Regions from separate parts of the Isoptericola sp. b408 genome, predicted to be linked through region 1. Evidence: riboswitches for the same ligand, from Rfam matches in the RefSeq annotation. Region 1 holds a riboswitch; each other region holds the start of a gene.
The links. Region 1 has a riboswitch for cyclic di-AMP ahead of Q6347_RS12970 (C40 family peptidase). Riboswitches for the same ligand answer to the same signal wherever they lie in the genome.

Region 1 (5,160 bases):
GGCCACCGTCTGGGCGATGCGGTCCTGGCGCGTCACGGTGCGCTACCGGCTGCTGCGCCGACCGCACCTCGAGGTCGTCTATCTCGACCCGCCGGTCCCGGCCGGGGACGAGCCGGTCCCGGCGGAGCAGGCCCGGCCGGCCTGACGTCGGGCGCGCCGGCCGCGCTCGCCGTCCCCGTCAGCCTCGTCAGCCGAGCCGGTCGACCACGTAGGTGATGCACTCCGTGAGCGCCGCGACGTCGTCCGGGTCCACCGCGGGGAACATGCCGACGCGCAGCTGGTTGCGGCCCAGCTTGCGGTAGGGGAAGACGTCGAGGATCCCGTGGTCGCGGAGCAGCCCGACGACGGCCCCCGCGTCGACCGACGGGTCCAGGTCGATCGTGCCCACCACCGGGGAGCGCTCCGCCGGGTCGGTGACGAAGGGTGTCGCCCACGGCGTCGCCGCCGCCCAGCCGTACAGGACCTGCGCCGAGCGCTCGCAGCGGCGCACGGACCAGTCCAGCCCGCCGTGCTCGAGCAGCCACTCGACCTGGTCGGCCAGCATGACCAGCGTCCCGACGGCGGGGGTGTTCAGCGTCTGGTCCTGGCGGGAGTTCTCCAGCGCCGTGGTCAGCGACAGGAACTCCGGCACCCACCGGCCGTCGCCGGACGACTCCACCTCCCGGGCGCGCTCCACGGCCGCCGGGGAGCACAGCGCCAGCCACAGGCCGCCGTCGGCGGCGAAGGCCTTCTGCGGGCCGAAGTAGTAGACGTCGGTCTCGTGCAGGTCGACCGGCAGCGCGCCCGCACCCGAGGTCGCGTCGGTCAGCAGGAGCTGGTCGGGGCCGCCCGGGCGGCGCACGGGGGCGACCGCCCCGGTCGAGGTCTCGTTGTGCGGGGTGGCGTAGACGTCCACGGCGTCCGACGGCGTCAGGTGGGCCACCGTCCCGGGTGCGGCCTCGACCACCTCGGGGTCGTCGAGGAAGGGTGCCCGGGCGGTGGCGGCGGCGAACTTGGCCCCGAACTCCCCGAACACGGCATGCTGGGCCCGCCGTCGGACGAGGGACGCCGTGGCGACCTCCCAGAAGGCGGTCGACCCGCCGTTGCCGAGGGCCACCTCGTACCCCGCGGGCAGGTCGAACAACTCGGTCAGGCCCGTGCGCACCCGGTGCACCAGATCCTTGACCGGCGCCTGCCGGTGCGACGTGCCGAGCACCGGGCGTGCCGGGTCGCCGGCCGCGACGAGGGCCTCGACCTGGCCCGTGCGCACCTTGGAGGGGCCGGAGCCGAAGCGGCCGTCGGAGGGCAGCATCGACGCGGGGATCTGGAGGGTCATGCGAATAGACTAGGCCCGGGCCTCAAGACGGGAGCGGACGTGACGGACCTGATCGACACCACCGAGATGTACCTGAAGACGATCTACGAGCTGGGTGAGGAAGGCATCACGCCGCTGCGCGCCCGGATCGCGGAACGTCTGGGGCACTCGGGCCCGACCGTCTCCCAGACGGTCGCGCGGATGGAGCGGGACGGTCTGGTCGTCGTCACCGGTGACCGGCACCTCGAGCTGACCGCCGACGGTCAGGAGAAGGCCGTGCGGGTCATGCGCAAGCACCGTCTGGCCGAGCGTCTGCTCACCGACGTCATCAAGCTCGACTGGCCGCAGGTGCACAACGAGGCCTGCCGGTGGGAGCACGTCATGAGCGACCTCGTCGAGCGTCGGCTGGTGACCCTGCTCGACCACCCGCACCACGACCCGTACGGCAACCCGATCCCGGGGCTGTCGGAGCTGGGGGAGCAGTACGAGGAGCTGCCGTTCCTCGAGGGCGTGCAGTCCCTGCCGCTGTACCTGGAGTCCGGGGCCGACGCCTCCGCGACGGTCGTGCTGCGCCGCATCGCCGAGCCGGTCCAGGTCGACGACGAGTTCCTCCTGCGGCTGTCCGACGCGGGCCTCTTCCCGGGCGCGAGCATCGAGGTGGAGCGCGCCGGCGACGACTTCGTCGTCCGTCTGGTCGACGGTGACGGTGCCCTGGAGCTGCCGGAGGAGCTGGCCAAGCACCTCTTCGTCGCAGCCCGCTGAGATCTCGACGCGACGCATCGGACGCGAGACGTGACCGGAGCGTGACATCGGCGGGGAGGTTCCGGTACGGTCAGACTCGCTCGCGCGGGTGTCTCGCGCGAGTACCGGGACGGGCGCCTAACCCTGTCACCGTCCTGGTTCCCACGGATGACCGCACGACAGGGGCGGGGGACCCACGATTCGGGCACCGGTGACGGTGTCCTCGGGGTGAAGTCCCACGGTTCGTACGGACCGCGGGGCCGGGTGTTTTCTCCCACCCGAACCCGACAGCTGACCTCGTAGGCGAACGGAGAGGTTGAACGTGACTGCTCGCAGCATGCGCGGTAAGCACCGCGCCGCACGCCGCCCCATGATGGCGGCCCCCTCCGCGGCCGCAGGCCGTCGGGCTGCTGTGGTGGCGACCGCCGGTGGTCTCCTGGTTTCCACGATCGGTGGCGCGAGCGCCGCCCACGCGGCGCCGGTGGACGCGGACGCGGCCAAGAAGCTGAGCACCGTGGACCTGGGTGCGCTGACCGACCAGGCGCGCCAGGCGCTCGAGGCGGCCCCGGTGGTCACCGTCGACGCCGAGGCCAAGGTCCAGGTCGAGCGCGTGACGCCCACGATCGTCGAGCGGGCGGACATCAAGGCCGCGCCGGAGCCCGAGCCGGAGCCCGTGCGCGAGGCGGCGCCGTCGCGCTCCTCCGAGCGCGAGTCGCTCTCGAGCTCGTCCTCCTCCTCCTCGACGACGACGTCCTCCTCGGCCACCACGGCCGTGCCGGACTCCGCCGTCGGGTCGACGATCGTCTCCATCGCCTCGCGCTACGTGGGCGTCCCGTACGTCTCCGGTGGCACCACGCCGTCCGGCTTCGACTGCTCCGGGTTCACCCAGTACGTGTACGCCCAGGCCGGTATCTCGCTGCCGCGGTCGTCCTCGGACCAGCGCTACGCCGGCAGCGTGGTCTCCCGCTCCGCCGCGCAGCCGGGCGACCTCATCTGGACCCCGGGCCACATCTCCATCTACGCGGGTGGCAACACGCAGATCGACGCCCCGCGTCCGGGCAAGACGATCCAGTTCCGGAACATCTGGCAGTCCAACCCGACCTTCATCCGAGTCGGCTGAGACGCCGGCACCTCGTGCCGAGGGCCCTGTCGCGCGCAGAGCGCGGCAGGGCCCTCTGTCGTGCCGCGAGGTGCTCCCGGGGGTCCCGGACGCCGGACACCCCTCGAGGGACTCAGCGGGGGGCGCAGTGCCCTCTGCGGGCCCCTCGGACGTGTATCGCCGCAGATCGTGATCGAAACGTGACATCGGGGCGTGTATCAGATACCGTTCTCGCGTCCGGTGGAGCAGTCTGCCGGACCTCGACCGGACGCCGAGCCCTGCCGCCGGTCGGGAACCGAGACCCTAGGCAGGGGCGGGGGACCCACTCTCGGGCACCGGACACGGTGTCCTCGGGGTGAAGTCCCACGGTTCGTCCGAACCGTGGGGCCGGGTGATTTCTCCCACCCGAACCCGACAGCTGACTTCGTAGGCGGACAGGAGAGGGAAGACGTGAACGCACGCACCACGACGCGCGGTCGGCACCTGGCCGCCCGCCGCCCCATCACCGCACCATCTGCAGCCGCGAGCCGTCGTGCTGCCGTGATGGCCACCGCCGGCGGTCTGCTGGTCTCCACGATCGGTGGCGCCACCGCCGCGCACGCCGCGCCCGTGGACTCGGACGCGGCCAAGAAGCTGAGCACCGTGGACCTCGGTTCGCTGACCGACCAGGCCCGCGAGGCCCTGGAGTCCGCGCCCGTGGTCACCGTCGACTCCGGTGCCAAGGTCCAGGTCGAGCGCGTGACGCCGAAGATCGCCGAGAAGGCGGACATCAAGGCGGCCCCCGAGCCCGAGCCCGAGCCGGAGCCCGTGCGCGAGACGACCACCTCGCGCTCCGCCGAGCGGGAGCCCACGTCGACGTCGAGCTCGTCCTCGTCGTCGTCCTCGTCCTCGTCGAGCTCGACCGAGAGCTCCAGCTCCAGCTCCTCGACGCCGACGGCCGACAGCTCGCGGGGTTCGCAGGTCGTGTCCATCGCGGCCCGCTACCTCGGCACGCCGTACGTCGTCGGCGGCGCCTCGCCGTCCGGGTTCGACTGCTCGGGCCTGGTGACCTACGTGTACGCGCAGGTCGGCGTCTCGCTGCCGCACTCCTCGAGCGCGATCCTCAGCGCGTCCAACACGACGCAGATCTCGCAGTCGTCGGCGCAGCCGGGCGACCTCATCTGGTCCCCGGGGCACATCTCGATCTACATCGGCAACGGCCAGCAGATCGAGGCCACGCGCCCCGGCGGCTGGACCGTCCGCCAGTCCAGCCTCTGGCAGTCCAGCCCGACCTTCCTGCGGGTCACCGGCTGACCGACGCCTCGACCGTCCGCCCCGACGCCCCGGCACTCCTCGTGAGTGCCGGGGCGTCGTGCGTCCGGGCACGGCCCGGCCCCCGAGCGCGCCACGCGGTGTCGCCGGGCGGCCTTTGCTGCGTCTTGCGGGGCGCTTTCGTTAGGCTTGAACCAGGCGGATGCCGGACGGCGAGGTCCGGACGCAGACGGGAGGCGCGAGATGACACGTCCTGAGGTCGTCCTGGTGGGGGTCGACGGTTCCGACGCGAGCATGCACGCCCTGGACTGGGCCGCGGCGTACGCGGCACGTGTCGGGTGGAGCCTGCACGTCGTGTGCAGCTACTCGTTGCCGTCCTTCACGGCCGCCTCCCTGGACGGCGGCTACGCGGCCCTCGACGACACCGCGATCGCCGAGGGGGCCAAGGCGGTGCTGTCCGAGGCCACGGCAAGGGTCGAGGGGATCGGCGTCCCGGTCACGGGGACGGTCGCCACCGGGGACGCCGCCGGGGTGCTCGTCGAGATGTCCGCGGAGGCGTGCCTGGCCGTCGTGGGGACGCGCGGGCGCGGCGGATTCACGGAGCGTCTGCTGGGGACGGTGTCCTCGGCGCTGCCGGCCCACGCGCACTGCCCGACGGTGGTCGTGCCCTACCGGCAGGAGGTCGCCGAGACCGACGACCCGGAGCGGCGCGACGGCGACCGGATCCACGACGTGCGGCGGATCGTCGTCGGGGTCGACGGGTCGCCGACCGCGG
Region 2 (5,160 bases), on a different contig from region 1:
ACGCTCGACGCCCACTTCTCCACCATCGGCGTCAACGGGGTCAACGAGATGATCCGCAACGCCACCGCCGACACCGAGGACATCACCACGCCGGCCGGGCACGCCACGGCCCTCGAGCTGCTCGACCACCTGCGCACGCGCCTCGTCGAGATCCAGGAGCGCACCGGCCACCTGTACAACCTCGAGGCGACCCCTGCCGAGGGCACGACCTACCGGTTCGCCCGCGAGGACCGCGCCCGCTACCCGGGGATCCTGCAGGCGGGGACCCCGGAGCAGCCGTACTACACGAACTCCACCCAGCTCCCGGTCGGCTTCACCGACGACCCGTTCGAGGCACTCGCCCGCCAGGACGAGCTGCAGCGGCGCTACACGGGTGGCACGGTGCTGCACCTCTACCTGGGCGAGCAGATGTCCGGCGCCGAGTCGTGCCGGCTGCTCGTGCGCCGTGCCCTGGAGAACCACCGGCTGCCCTACCTCACGGTGACGCCGACGTTCTCGATCTGCGCCACGCACGGCTACCTCGCGGGCGACGTGCGGTCCTGCCCGACCTGCGGCGCCGGGACCGAGGTGTGGACCCGGGTGATGGGGTACTTCCGCCCCGTGGCGTCCTTCAACACCGGCAAGCAGGGCGAGTACGCCGAGCGCGTGCCGTTCCGGGAGCCCGCGGCCTCCCGGGAGCCCGCGGCGGTGACCGTCGATGTCGCCTGACGCGCCGGCCCGGGCACCGCTGCGCATCGCCGGCTTCGTGCCGTTCTCGACGGTCGACCGGCCCGGTCGTCTGGTCGCCACCGCGTTCACCCAGGGATGCCCGTGGCGGTGCACCTACTGCCACAACCCCTCCCTGATCGACCCCCGGCGGCGGCCCGGTGCGACCTGGTCGGAGGTCCTCGAGCTGCTGCGCAAGCGCCGCAGCCTCCTGGACGGCCTGGTGATCTCCGGCGGTGAACCCACCCTCCAGCCCGGCCTGGCGGACGCCTGCCGCGACGTCCGCGACCTCGGGCTCGAGGTCGGCGTGCACTCCGGCGGCCCCTGGCCGACCCGGCTCGCCCGCGTGCTGCCCCTGGTGGACTGGGTCGGCCTGGACATCAAGGCGGTGCCGGACCGGTACGAGCTCGTCACCGGAGCGGCACCGTCCGGGCGGGCGGCGTGGGAGTCGGCCCGGCTCGTGGTCGAGTCCGGGGTCGACCACGAGATCCGCACCACCGTCGACCCCACCGTGCACACCCGCGAGGACGTCCTGGCGATCGGCGCGCGCCTCACCGCGCTCGGCGTCCGCCGGTGGGTGCTGCAGGAGGCGCGACCGGACGGCGCACGGGCCGGGTGGGTGCGCCGCCTGGACCGCCGACGGCTGTCCGACGTGCTGCGCGAGGACGACCTGCCGGGCGTCGAGCGCCGCGTGGGGGTCTGAACCGCCCGGACCCGGAAGGAGCGCCCGGCTCGGTAGGTTGGCTCCCATGACCGAGCGCCCCGAGGACGACCTCTCCTTCGCCTCGCCCGGCCCGGAGGCGTCCGGCCCCGCCCCGGACGGGACGCGGGGTCCGGCCCGTCCCTCCCCCGGCCCGGCACCGACGGGCGCATCGGACCGCCGGCCGGTGGACCCCGGGGCCCGCTGGGGCGCCCCCGGACCCACGCCGGCCGAGCGCGCCGCGGCGCGGCGCCGGGCCCGGATCTGGGTGCTGTCGGTCCTCGCCCTGATCCTGCTCGTGGTCGGCGGCGCCGTGGGGGCCTCCTACCTGACGACGAGCACGCGCGAGGAGGCGTGGGAACCCGTCGCGGCCGACGTCACCGCGCCGCAGACCGTCAACGCCGTGCAGCTCGTCCTCGGCTCGTGCCTCGCCGAGGCCCCGACCGACGGCGCCGTGGGACGCGTCGAGGTGGTGCCGTGCGGCGAGCCGCACGCGGCCGAGGTGGTCGGGCGCACCGACGCGTCGGCGGACGCCGTCTGGCCCGGCGCGGACGAGGCCGCGGCCCGCACCGCGCGGGGCTGCACCCCGGACCTCCTGGGCCCGCAGGCGCGCGCGGACGACTCCACACGGGTCGAGCTGGTGGTCTGGGCGCCGAGCGAGGAGTCCTGGGCCGCCGGGGACCGCACGGGGCTGTGCGTGGCCGTCGTGGACGGCACGCGGACCGGCTCGCTCCTGGACTGAGCGGCCGGGAACGTCATCGGATCGGTGCCCGATCTTCACCTCCCCGGCACCCCGGATGGGTCGATCGCCCGATCCCGGCCCTCGGTCGACGGCCGTTTCCGACGGTTCCGGCGTGCCGTGTCCGTCATGTCGGACAGCGTCCCGCCGCCGGATCCCTTCACACCGCCTCCACCATCGGCGCAGGAGGTGACCGTTATCTGACCGTGACCTCCGACCGTTTCGGGGCTAGCGTCCTGTCGTCGCCCGGAGACCGGGCGGCGACCGGCCCGGTGCCCAGTGCTGCCGACGGGACGGCCCACCGGAGCACCGACGGCAGCAGCGGGAGACCCAGGTTCTTCGGGTGACGTCAGCGCCACCCTCGGGGTGAAGCCGTCCATCGGCGGCAGGCCACCACTTCTCGGCCTAACCCGACAGCTCATCTCGCCGGCTGGAGGAGTACCCCATGTCCACACCCTCGCTGGATGCTGCGCGCCCGCAGGGTGCCGTGCGCACCCCCAGGAAACGCCACGCCGCCGTCGCCATGACGCTCACGGCGGCCCTCGCCGGCGGCACGCTGGTCGCCGGCGCCGGATCGGCCGCCGCCGACGACGCGCTCACGACCACCACGGACGAGACCGTCGCCGGCGATACCACCTCGGCCGGCACGACCACCACGGACGCGACCGACACGTCGGTCTCCGACGGCACCGCGACCCCGACGCCGGAACCCGTCGTCGAGGACACCGCGTCGCCCGAGCCGACGACCACCACGGACGGGACGACCACGACCCCGACCGAGGAACCGGCCGCCGAGGACACCGGCACCGCCACCGAGGAGCCCGTCGTCGTGAGCACGACGCCCGACGTCTCGGTGTCGAAGTCCCGCAGCACCGGCCGCAAGGGACAGGGCCACACCCGCCCCCGCTACACGGTCCGCGCGACCGCGGACGGCGAGGCGTTCGCCGGCCGGGTCCGGCTCTACGTCCAGGGCACCAAGGTCGCGGTCAAGAGCCTCGACGGGGACGGCACGATCCACTTCCGCCCCGGGTTCTCCCACTACGACGTCGGCCGCAACGGCATCCGCGTCGTCGTCGCGCCGGCCGCCTCCACCGGGTTGGAGCAGGTGACGAAGCACCGCAGGGTGTGGATCAAGCCCAAGGCGACGACCAACATGTACGTCTCCAAGAGCCGTCACACGGCCACGAAGGGCAAGTGGCACACCCGCCCGAAGTACACGGTGAAGCTGCGCAAGTGGGGCGAGCCCGTCCAGGGCCGCGTGCGCCTGTTCATCTCCGGCGACAAGGTCGCCGTGAAGAAGACCAACAAGTACGGGGTCGTCCGGTTCCGGCCGGGGCTCGGCAAGTACGACCTGGGCAAGAACAGGATCCGCGTCGTCGGGGTGCCGGCCCGGGCCGAGGGACTCAAGAAGTCGACCAAGTACCGGAAGGTCCACGTCAAGCCGAAGATGACCCGCGGCCAGAAGGTCGTCCGGGTCGCCCACAACTACATCGGGCACCGGTACTCGTGGGGCGGCACGTCGCCCGCCACCGGGTTCGACTGCTCGGGGTTCACGTCCTACGTGTACAAGAAGGCGATCGGCAAGACCCTGCCGCGCTCGTCGTCGGCCCAGGCCTCTCTCGGCACGCGCGTCTCGCGCAGCAACGCCCGGCAGGGCGACCTGGTCTACTCGCCGGGGCACATCGGGATCTACGCCGGCAACGGCCGGATCATCGAGTCGGCCCGTCCGGGCGTCGGCGTGGTGAAGCGCCAGATCTGGCAGAGCAGCCCGCGGTTCATCCGCATCTGACCGGCACCGGTCCGGGCGCCGCGAGCGCCCGACGGCCCCGCCTTCCGCACGGAGGGCGGGGCCGTCGTCGTCCCGGCGACGATCAGGCCAGCGAGAGCCCCTCGGCACCCTCGACCCGGTCGACGACGACGGTGTCCCCGTCGGCCGTCTCGCCGGACAGCAGCCGGCGGGCCAGCCGGTCGCCGATCTCGCGCTGGACGAGCCGCCGCAGCGGGCGGGCGCCGTAGGCGGGGTCGTACCCCTCGACCGCCAGCCACCGGCGAGCGGACGGCGTCACGTCGAGCGTGATGCGCCGGTCGGCCAGCCGCTGGGCGAGCGCCGCGACCTGCAGCTCGACGATCCGTCCCAGCTCGTCGAGGGACAGCGCGTCGAAGAGGACCACGTCGTCCAGCCGGTTGAGGAACTCGGGCTTGAAGGCCGTGCGCACCGCCGTCATGACGCTCTCGCGCTTGGCCTCCTGGTCCATCACCGGGTCGACGAGGAACTGCGAGCCGAGGTTCGAGGTCAGCACCAGGATGGTGTTGCGGAAGTCGACGGTGCGGCCCTGGCCGTCGGTGAGGCGACCGTCGTCGAGCACCTGCAGCAGGATGTCGAAGACCTCGGGGTGGGCCTTCTCCACCTCGTCGAGCAGCACCACGGAGTAGGGCCGACGGCGCACGGCCTCGGTGAGCTGCCCGCCCTCCTCGTAGCCGACGTACCCGGGGGGTGCGCCGACCAGCCGCGCCACCGAGTGCTTCTCGGAGTACTCGGACATGTCGATGCGCACCATGGCGCGCTCGTCGTCGAAGAGGAACTCGGCCAGGGACTTGGCGAGCTCGGTCTTGCCGACACCGGTCGGCCCGAGGAACAGGAAGGACCCCGTGGGCCGGTCGGGGTCCGCCACCCCGGCCCGCGAGCGCCGCACGGCGTCGGACACGGAGCGCACCGCCGCCTGCTGCCCGATGAGCCGCTCGCCGAGCACGTCCTCCATGTGCAGGAGCTTCTCGGTCTCCCCCTGGAGCATGCGGCCGGCGGGGATGCCGGTCCAGGCCGAGACGACCTCGGCGACCTCGTCCGCCCCGACCTTGTCGGCGATCATCGGCGTCTCGTGCGCCGCCTCCTCGGCCGCCTCCTCGGAGGCCTCGGCCTGCTCGGCCTCGACGAGCTCGCGCTCGACCTGCGGGATCTCCCCGTAGAGCAGGCGCGCGGCGGACTCGAGGTCGCCCTGGCGCTGCAGGCGGTCGGCCT
Region 3 (5,160 bases), on a different contig from region 1:
CGACCCTCTCGACCGCTACGTCGAGGCGCACGTGCACGGCGAGGTTCGCGTCGACCGCGACCTGGAGGCGGTGGTCCTGGACCCCTCTTACCGCGGGACGGCGGTCGCCGCGGCGGCGGAGCGGCTCGGCTGCGCCGTCGAGTGGCACCCCGGCTATCGGGCCTTCCCGACCGCGTTCGACGAGCGCTACCGGGGGCCGGAACCGGTCCGGCTCGCCGAGTCCGTCGCCGCCGAGGGCGAGCTGACGCCCGCGCTGCTGGGCCCGTGGCGCGGAGCCGACGACGTCGACCCCCAGACGCTGAAGCAGGTGTGGCACCTGCTGGCCCGTTACGGACGCCGCAGCGGCGCCCTTCCCTAGCCGGGGCCGCTACGCGACGTCGATCGTGTGGGCGAAGTCGGGTGCGCACGTCGTGCAGAACATGCGGCGGCCGAGGTCGCGCTCGCCGGGTGCCCCGGGGGAGTAGTAGACCTCCTTGTGCGCGTGGGCGGCCCGGGTGTGCTTGATGCACGAGCCGGCGCCGCACTGCGAGCAGACGGTGACCGCCGGGGTGGTGGCCTGGTGCTCGGTGGCGCATTCGAAACAGTTCATGGGACATCTCCTGGTACGTGTCGAGGCTCCGTCGCGCTCGCTGCCGGCCGTCCGGGGCCCCGCGGGTCGTGTCCTCCCATTCTCCCAGCGTCCGGGTGACACGCACGAGGTGTGCACGGTGGGCGTGGAGGCCGGGGGTGCCGCATGATGGCGGGCGAGGAACACGCCGGCGGACCCGACGGAGGGTGAGCGCATGGGAACCGCGGACCAGGTCCAGCTCATCGCCTACGCCGACCGGCTCGGCGGCGACCTGCGGGGGCTGGCGCGCTTCCTGCGCCGCTACGAGGTCGCCGAGTCGTTCGGGGGCGTGCACGTCCTGCCGTTCTACACGCCCTTCGACGGCGCGGACGCCGGCTTCGACCCCGTCGACCACACGGCCGTCGACCCGCGCCTGGGGACATGGGACGACGTGCGTGACCTGTCCCGCACCCACGACGTGATGGTCGACCTCATCGTCAACCACGTCTCCGCCGACTCCGCGGCGTTCCGCGACGTCGTCGCCCACGGCGACGCCTCGCCGTGGGCACCGATGTTCCTCACGATGTCGTCGGTCTTCCCGGACGGCGCACGGGAGGAGGAGCTGGCCCGCATCTACCGGCCCCGGCCCGGGCTGCCGTTCACGGCGCTGCGGCTCGGGGACGCGCTGCGCTACGTGTGGACGACGTTCACGCCCCAGCAGATCGACATCGACCTGAGCTCCGAGCTCGGCCAGGACTACCTCACCTCGATCCTCGACACGGTCGCGGCGGCCGGGGTGCGCCAGGTGCGCCTCGACGCCGTCGGGTACGCGGTCAAGACGCCGGGCAGCACGTGCTTCATGACGCCCGAGACCTTCGCCTTCATCGCGGACTTCGCGGCACGGGCGCGGGAGCGGGGTGTGGACGTCCTGGTCGAGGTGCACTCCTACTACCGGCGTCAGATCGAGATCGCGCGGGAGGTGGACCTCGTCTACGACTTCGCGCTGCCTCCGCTCGTGCTGCACGCGCTGTACACCGGCGACGGCACGGCGCTGCTCGACTGGCTGCGTGAACGTCCCCGCAACGCCGTCACGGTGCTCGACACCCACGACGGGATCGGGGTCATCGACGTCGGCCCCGACCAGACCGTCGAACCGGGGGAGCCGGATCGCCCCGGCCTGCTGGACCCGGCCCAGATCGACGCCCTCGTGGAGGGGATCCACGAGCGGACCGGCGGTGCGTCGGCCGCGGCGACGGGTGCCGCGGCGTCGAACCTCGACCTGTACCAGGTGAACTCGACCTTCTACGACGCGCTCGGCCGCGACGACGCGCGCTATCTCGCCGCGCGAGCGCTCCAGCTCTTCACGCCCGGCATCCCGCAGGTCTACTACGTCGGCCTGCTGGCGGGAGAGAACGACGTCGAGCTCCTGCAGCGTACGGGCGTGGGGCGGGACATCAACCGCCACCACTACACGGCGGAGGAGATCGACGCCGCGCTCGAGACGCCGGTGGTGCGGCGGATGCTGGCCCTGTGCCGGTTCCGCAACACGTTCCCGGCGTTCGACGGCGACGTCGACGCGACGCTCCACGGCACGGTGCTGAGCATGGAGCGCCGCGGCGTCGAGGTGCCCGACGCCGTCGCGGTCCTCGAGGTCGACCTGGCCAGCGGCGCCGGGACCCTGACCTGGTCCTCCGGTGGGCGGGGCGAGGCGTCGGTCGACCTCGCCGCCTTCACCCCGGACGACCTCGGCGGCCCGGTGGGGCCTTGAGATCGTCCGGTCTCAGCCGCCCATCTCGGTGACGGCGTCCGTGTACTCCCAGTGCCACGGCTCGTACTTGTCGTAGATCGCCCAGTCGGGGTTGTCCCAGCCGTAGGCCGGCGCGTTCGCGCGGAGCCAGTCGTAGCGGCTGCCGGAGTACGTCTCCGGGCAGAGGTCCACGGCCAGACCCCACCCGTGGTTCGAGGTGCCGGGCGTGGCGGCCAGGTACCCCTTGGCCTCCTTGGTCGCGACCTGCGCGGAGTAGCTCCGGTAGCCGTCGGTGATGCACATGTTCTCGCCGAAGACCACGCGGTAGGCCAGGTTGAGCCGGGCGAGGGCGACACCCGCGTCGGCGCGGATCCGGGTGGTCCCGTCCCACAGGGTGCACATCTCGCTCTCGGGGACGTACCCGTTGGACCCGGTGCCGCTGGCGTAGCCGTCGCAGCCGGGCAGCGGCGGCGGCGGGGGCTCGGGCGCCGCCTCGACGGACAGGGCGACCTTCTCCGCGGACATCGTGGCGTCCGCCGGCACGACGGTGCCGCCGACCGAGCCACCGGCCGCGCGGGACGTCGTCGGCGCGGCCCGGTCGGCGTTCCGGGAGGCGGCCTGGCCACGGTCGGCGAGCAGGGCCGCCTGCTTCGCGGCGCTCGTCACGGCCGCGAGGTCGGCGGCGGCGTCACCCGGGGCGCGGACGCCGGAGGGCGCGGCCTCCGGGCTCGTGGCGCGCGGCAGCTCGGTCGTGTTGGAGGCCACGGCCATGCCGGTCGTGGTCGCCATCGTGACGGCGAGGCCCAGGCCGATGCTCAGCGGCCAGCTCGTGGGCGCGAGCGAGGACCAGGTCGGGCCGGTGCGGCGGCGTCGAGCCGCGTGGCTCGCGGTGTGTCGTCCCTTGGCACGTGCCCTCGTGGGTGCGGGTCGTGCGGTCGCGTCGGGGAGCGCGGGCAGGTCGCGCGTGTGCCTCATCGGGCGGTGCGGGGTCGCATCGAACATTCTCCTGGCGCCTGCGGGGTTAGCTGTCGGGTTCGGGTCGGAGACTGACCCGGCCGGCAGGGCGTCCCTGCACGGCTTCACCCCGAGGGCACCGTGGTGCCCGAGAGTGGGTCCCCCGTCCCTGTCGTTCGTGTCGTCCGGCTCCGGGGCGGTGACAGGGCTCGGCGCCCGCCTCGGACATCTCACCTGGGGTGTGAGCTGCCTGGACACTATCCCTCCCGCCGCGAGTTGTCACGGGTAGATCACGGGTGCGCTACGTTGACCAACCTCTGACCCGATTCGCAGGAAGAAGGTGGACGATGGCGGAACGGACGTCACGTCGTTCGACGATCGCCGTGCTGGGCCCGGGGGGCGTCGGCGGGCTGGTGGGAGCGCTGGCCGCCCGGGCGGGCCATCGCGTGATCGTCCTGGCCGGCCCCGAGACGGCGTCGACCCTCCGTTCCGACGGCCTCCGCGTCACCAGCGGCTTCTTCGGGGACTTCTCGGCCGAGGTCGAGGCGGACACCGAGCTGCGCGAGCCGGTCGACCTGTGCCTGGTCGCCGTCAAGCACCCGTCGCTGCCGGAGGCCCTGGACCGGGTCCCCGCCGAGCACGTCGCCGCCGGGCTCGTCGTGCCGCTGCTCAACGGGGTCGAGCACGTCGCCGCCCTGCGCGAGCGGTTCGCGCCGGCGTCCGTCGCCGCCGGTGTCATCCGCGTCGAGTCCACCCGGACCGCTCCCGGGCGGATCGTGCACGGCAGCCCCTTCGTCGAGGTGGACCTGGCCAGCAGCACCGCGCCCCCCGACCGGCTCGAGGCCGCGGCGACGATCCTGCGGGACGCGGGGGTCACCACGCTGGTCCGCGACGACGAGGGGGCGATGCTGTGGGGCAAGCTCGGGCTCCTCGCGCCCTTCGCCCTGCTGACGACCTACCACGGGGAGCCGATCGGGACGCTCCGGACCGAGCGTCGCGACACCCTCGCGGCGCTCGTCGCGGAGGTCGCCGCGATCGGCCGGGCCGGCGGCGGTCCCGACACCAGCCAGACGGCCCTGCGCTTCTACGACACGTTCCCGCCCGAGGCGCGCTCGTCCATGCAGCGTGACGCCGAGGCCGGGCGGCCCCTGGAGCTCGACGCCATCGGCGGGGCCGTGCTGCGGGCCGCCGACCGGCACGAGGTCCCCGCACCCCTCACCCGGCGGCTGGTGACCGAGCTCGGCCGGTCCTCGACCTCGTCACCGGGCGCCTCGACGGGAGCCGGCGCCACTGGGTAGCGAGCAGGTGCCCCGGGGGGACATCCTGGAGCCGGCCCCTCGAGGACGAGGTCGACGACGACGGAGGATCCCATGACCGCGAGTCCGCCCGCCACGACCCCGGACGTCGCGACGCCGGACCCCGCGCAGCGTCAGCCGGCACCCCGCACCACCCACCAGGTCGTGAACCAGCCGCCGGAACGCGTCGACGTCAACGAGTACCTGGACTTCCCGGTGCTGCGCGAGGCGGTGCACGCGTTCGGCGGCGACTGGGGCGAGGAGCGACTGGTCGAGGCCGGGGCGCACGTCGGGACCGCGGCATTCCAGCACGCGGCCGAGCGGGCGAACATCCACGAGCCGGTGCTGCACACCCACGACCGGCGTGGCCGCCGCCTCGACGAGGTCGAGTACGACCCCGCCTACCACGAGGTGCTCGCCGCCGCCGTCGAGCGCGGGGCGCACACGGGCGCCTGGGCGGAGCCGGGGCCCGGGGCGAACGTCGTGCGGGGCGCCGTCTTCTCGCTGTTCTCGCAGGTCGAGCCCGGCCATGCGTGCCCCGTCTCGATGACGCACGCGGCCGTGCCCTCCCTGCGGCACGCGCCGGAGCTCGCCGCCGTCTGGGAACCGCGCCTGCT

Region 2: linked by a shared signal. The riboswitch ahead of Q6347_RS02790 (C40 family peptidase) and the one ahead of Q6347_RS12970 (C40 family peptidase) in region 1 are both predicted to bind cyclic di-AMP.
Region 3: linked by a shared signal. The riboswitch ahead of Q6347_RS00900 (D-alanyl-D-alanine carboxypeptidase family protein) and the one ahead of Q6347_RS12970 (C40 family peptidase) in region 1 are both predicted to bind cyclic di-AMP.

The regions. Positions count from the first base shown of each region.
Region 1 covers NZ_JAUQYQ010000004.1:314,577-319,736, forward strand. The annotation lists gene Q6347_RS12955 (MFS transporter) at 1-145, shown strand, start outside; gene serC (phosphoserine transaminase) at 188-1,315, opposite strand; gene Q6347_RS12965 (metal-dependent transcriptional regulator) at 1,355-2,056, shown strand; cyclic di-AMP (ydaO/yuaA leader) riboswitch at 2,192-2,355, shown strand; gene Q6347_RS12970 (C40 family peptidase) at 2,358-3,155, shown strand; cyclic di-AMP (ydaO/yuaA leader) riboswitch at 3,418-3,582, shown strand; gene Q6347_RS12975 (C40 family peptidase) at 3,585-4,427, shown strand; gene Q6347_RS12980 (universal stress protein) at 4,629-5,160, shown strand, end outside.
Region 2 covers NZ_JAUQYQ010000001.1:616,122-621,281, reverse strand. The annotation lists gene Q6347_RS02805 (ribonucleoside triphosphate reductase) at 1-708, shown strand, start outside; gene Q6347_RS02800 (anaerobic ribonucleoside-triphosphate reductase activating protein) at 698-1,408, shown strand; gene Q6347_RS02795 (septum formation family protein) at 1,455-2,147, shown strand; cyclic di-AMP (ydaO/yuaA leader) riboswitch at 2,442-2,585, shown strand; gene Q6347_RS02790 (C40 family peptidase) at 2,590-3,933, shown strand; gene clpB (ATP-dependent chaperone ClpB) at 4,016-5,160, opposite strand, start outside.
Region 3 covers NZ_JAUQYQ010000001.1:192,816-197,975, reverse strand. The annotation lists gene Q6347_RS00915 (DUF3626 domain-containing protein) at 1-358, shown strand, start outside; gene Q6347_RS00910 (DUF2180 family protein) at 368-589, opposite strand; gene gtfA (sucrose phosphorylase) at 783-2,315, shown strand; gene Q6347_RS00900 (D-alanyl-D-alanine carboxypeptidase family protein) at 2,328-3,269, opposite strand; cyclic di-AMP (ydaO/yuaA leader) riboswitch at 3,289-3,455, opposite strand; gene Q6347_RS00895 (ketopantoate reductase family protein) at 3,596-4,546, shown strand; gene Q6347_RS00890 (acyl-CoA dehydrogenase family protein) at 4,619-5,160, shown strand, end outside.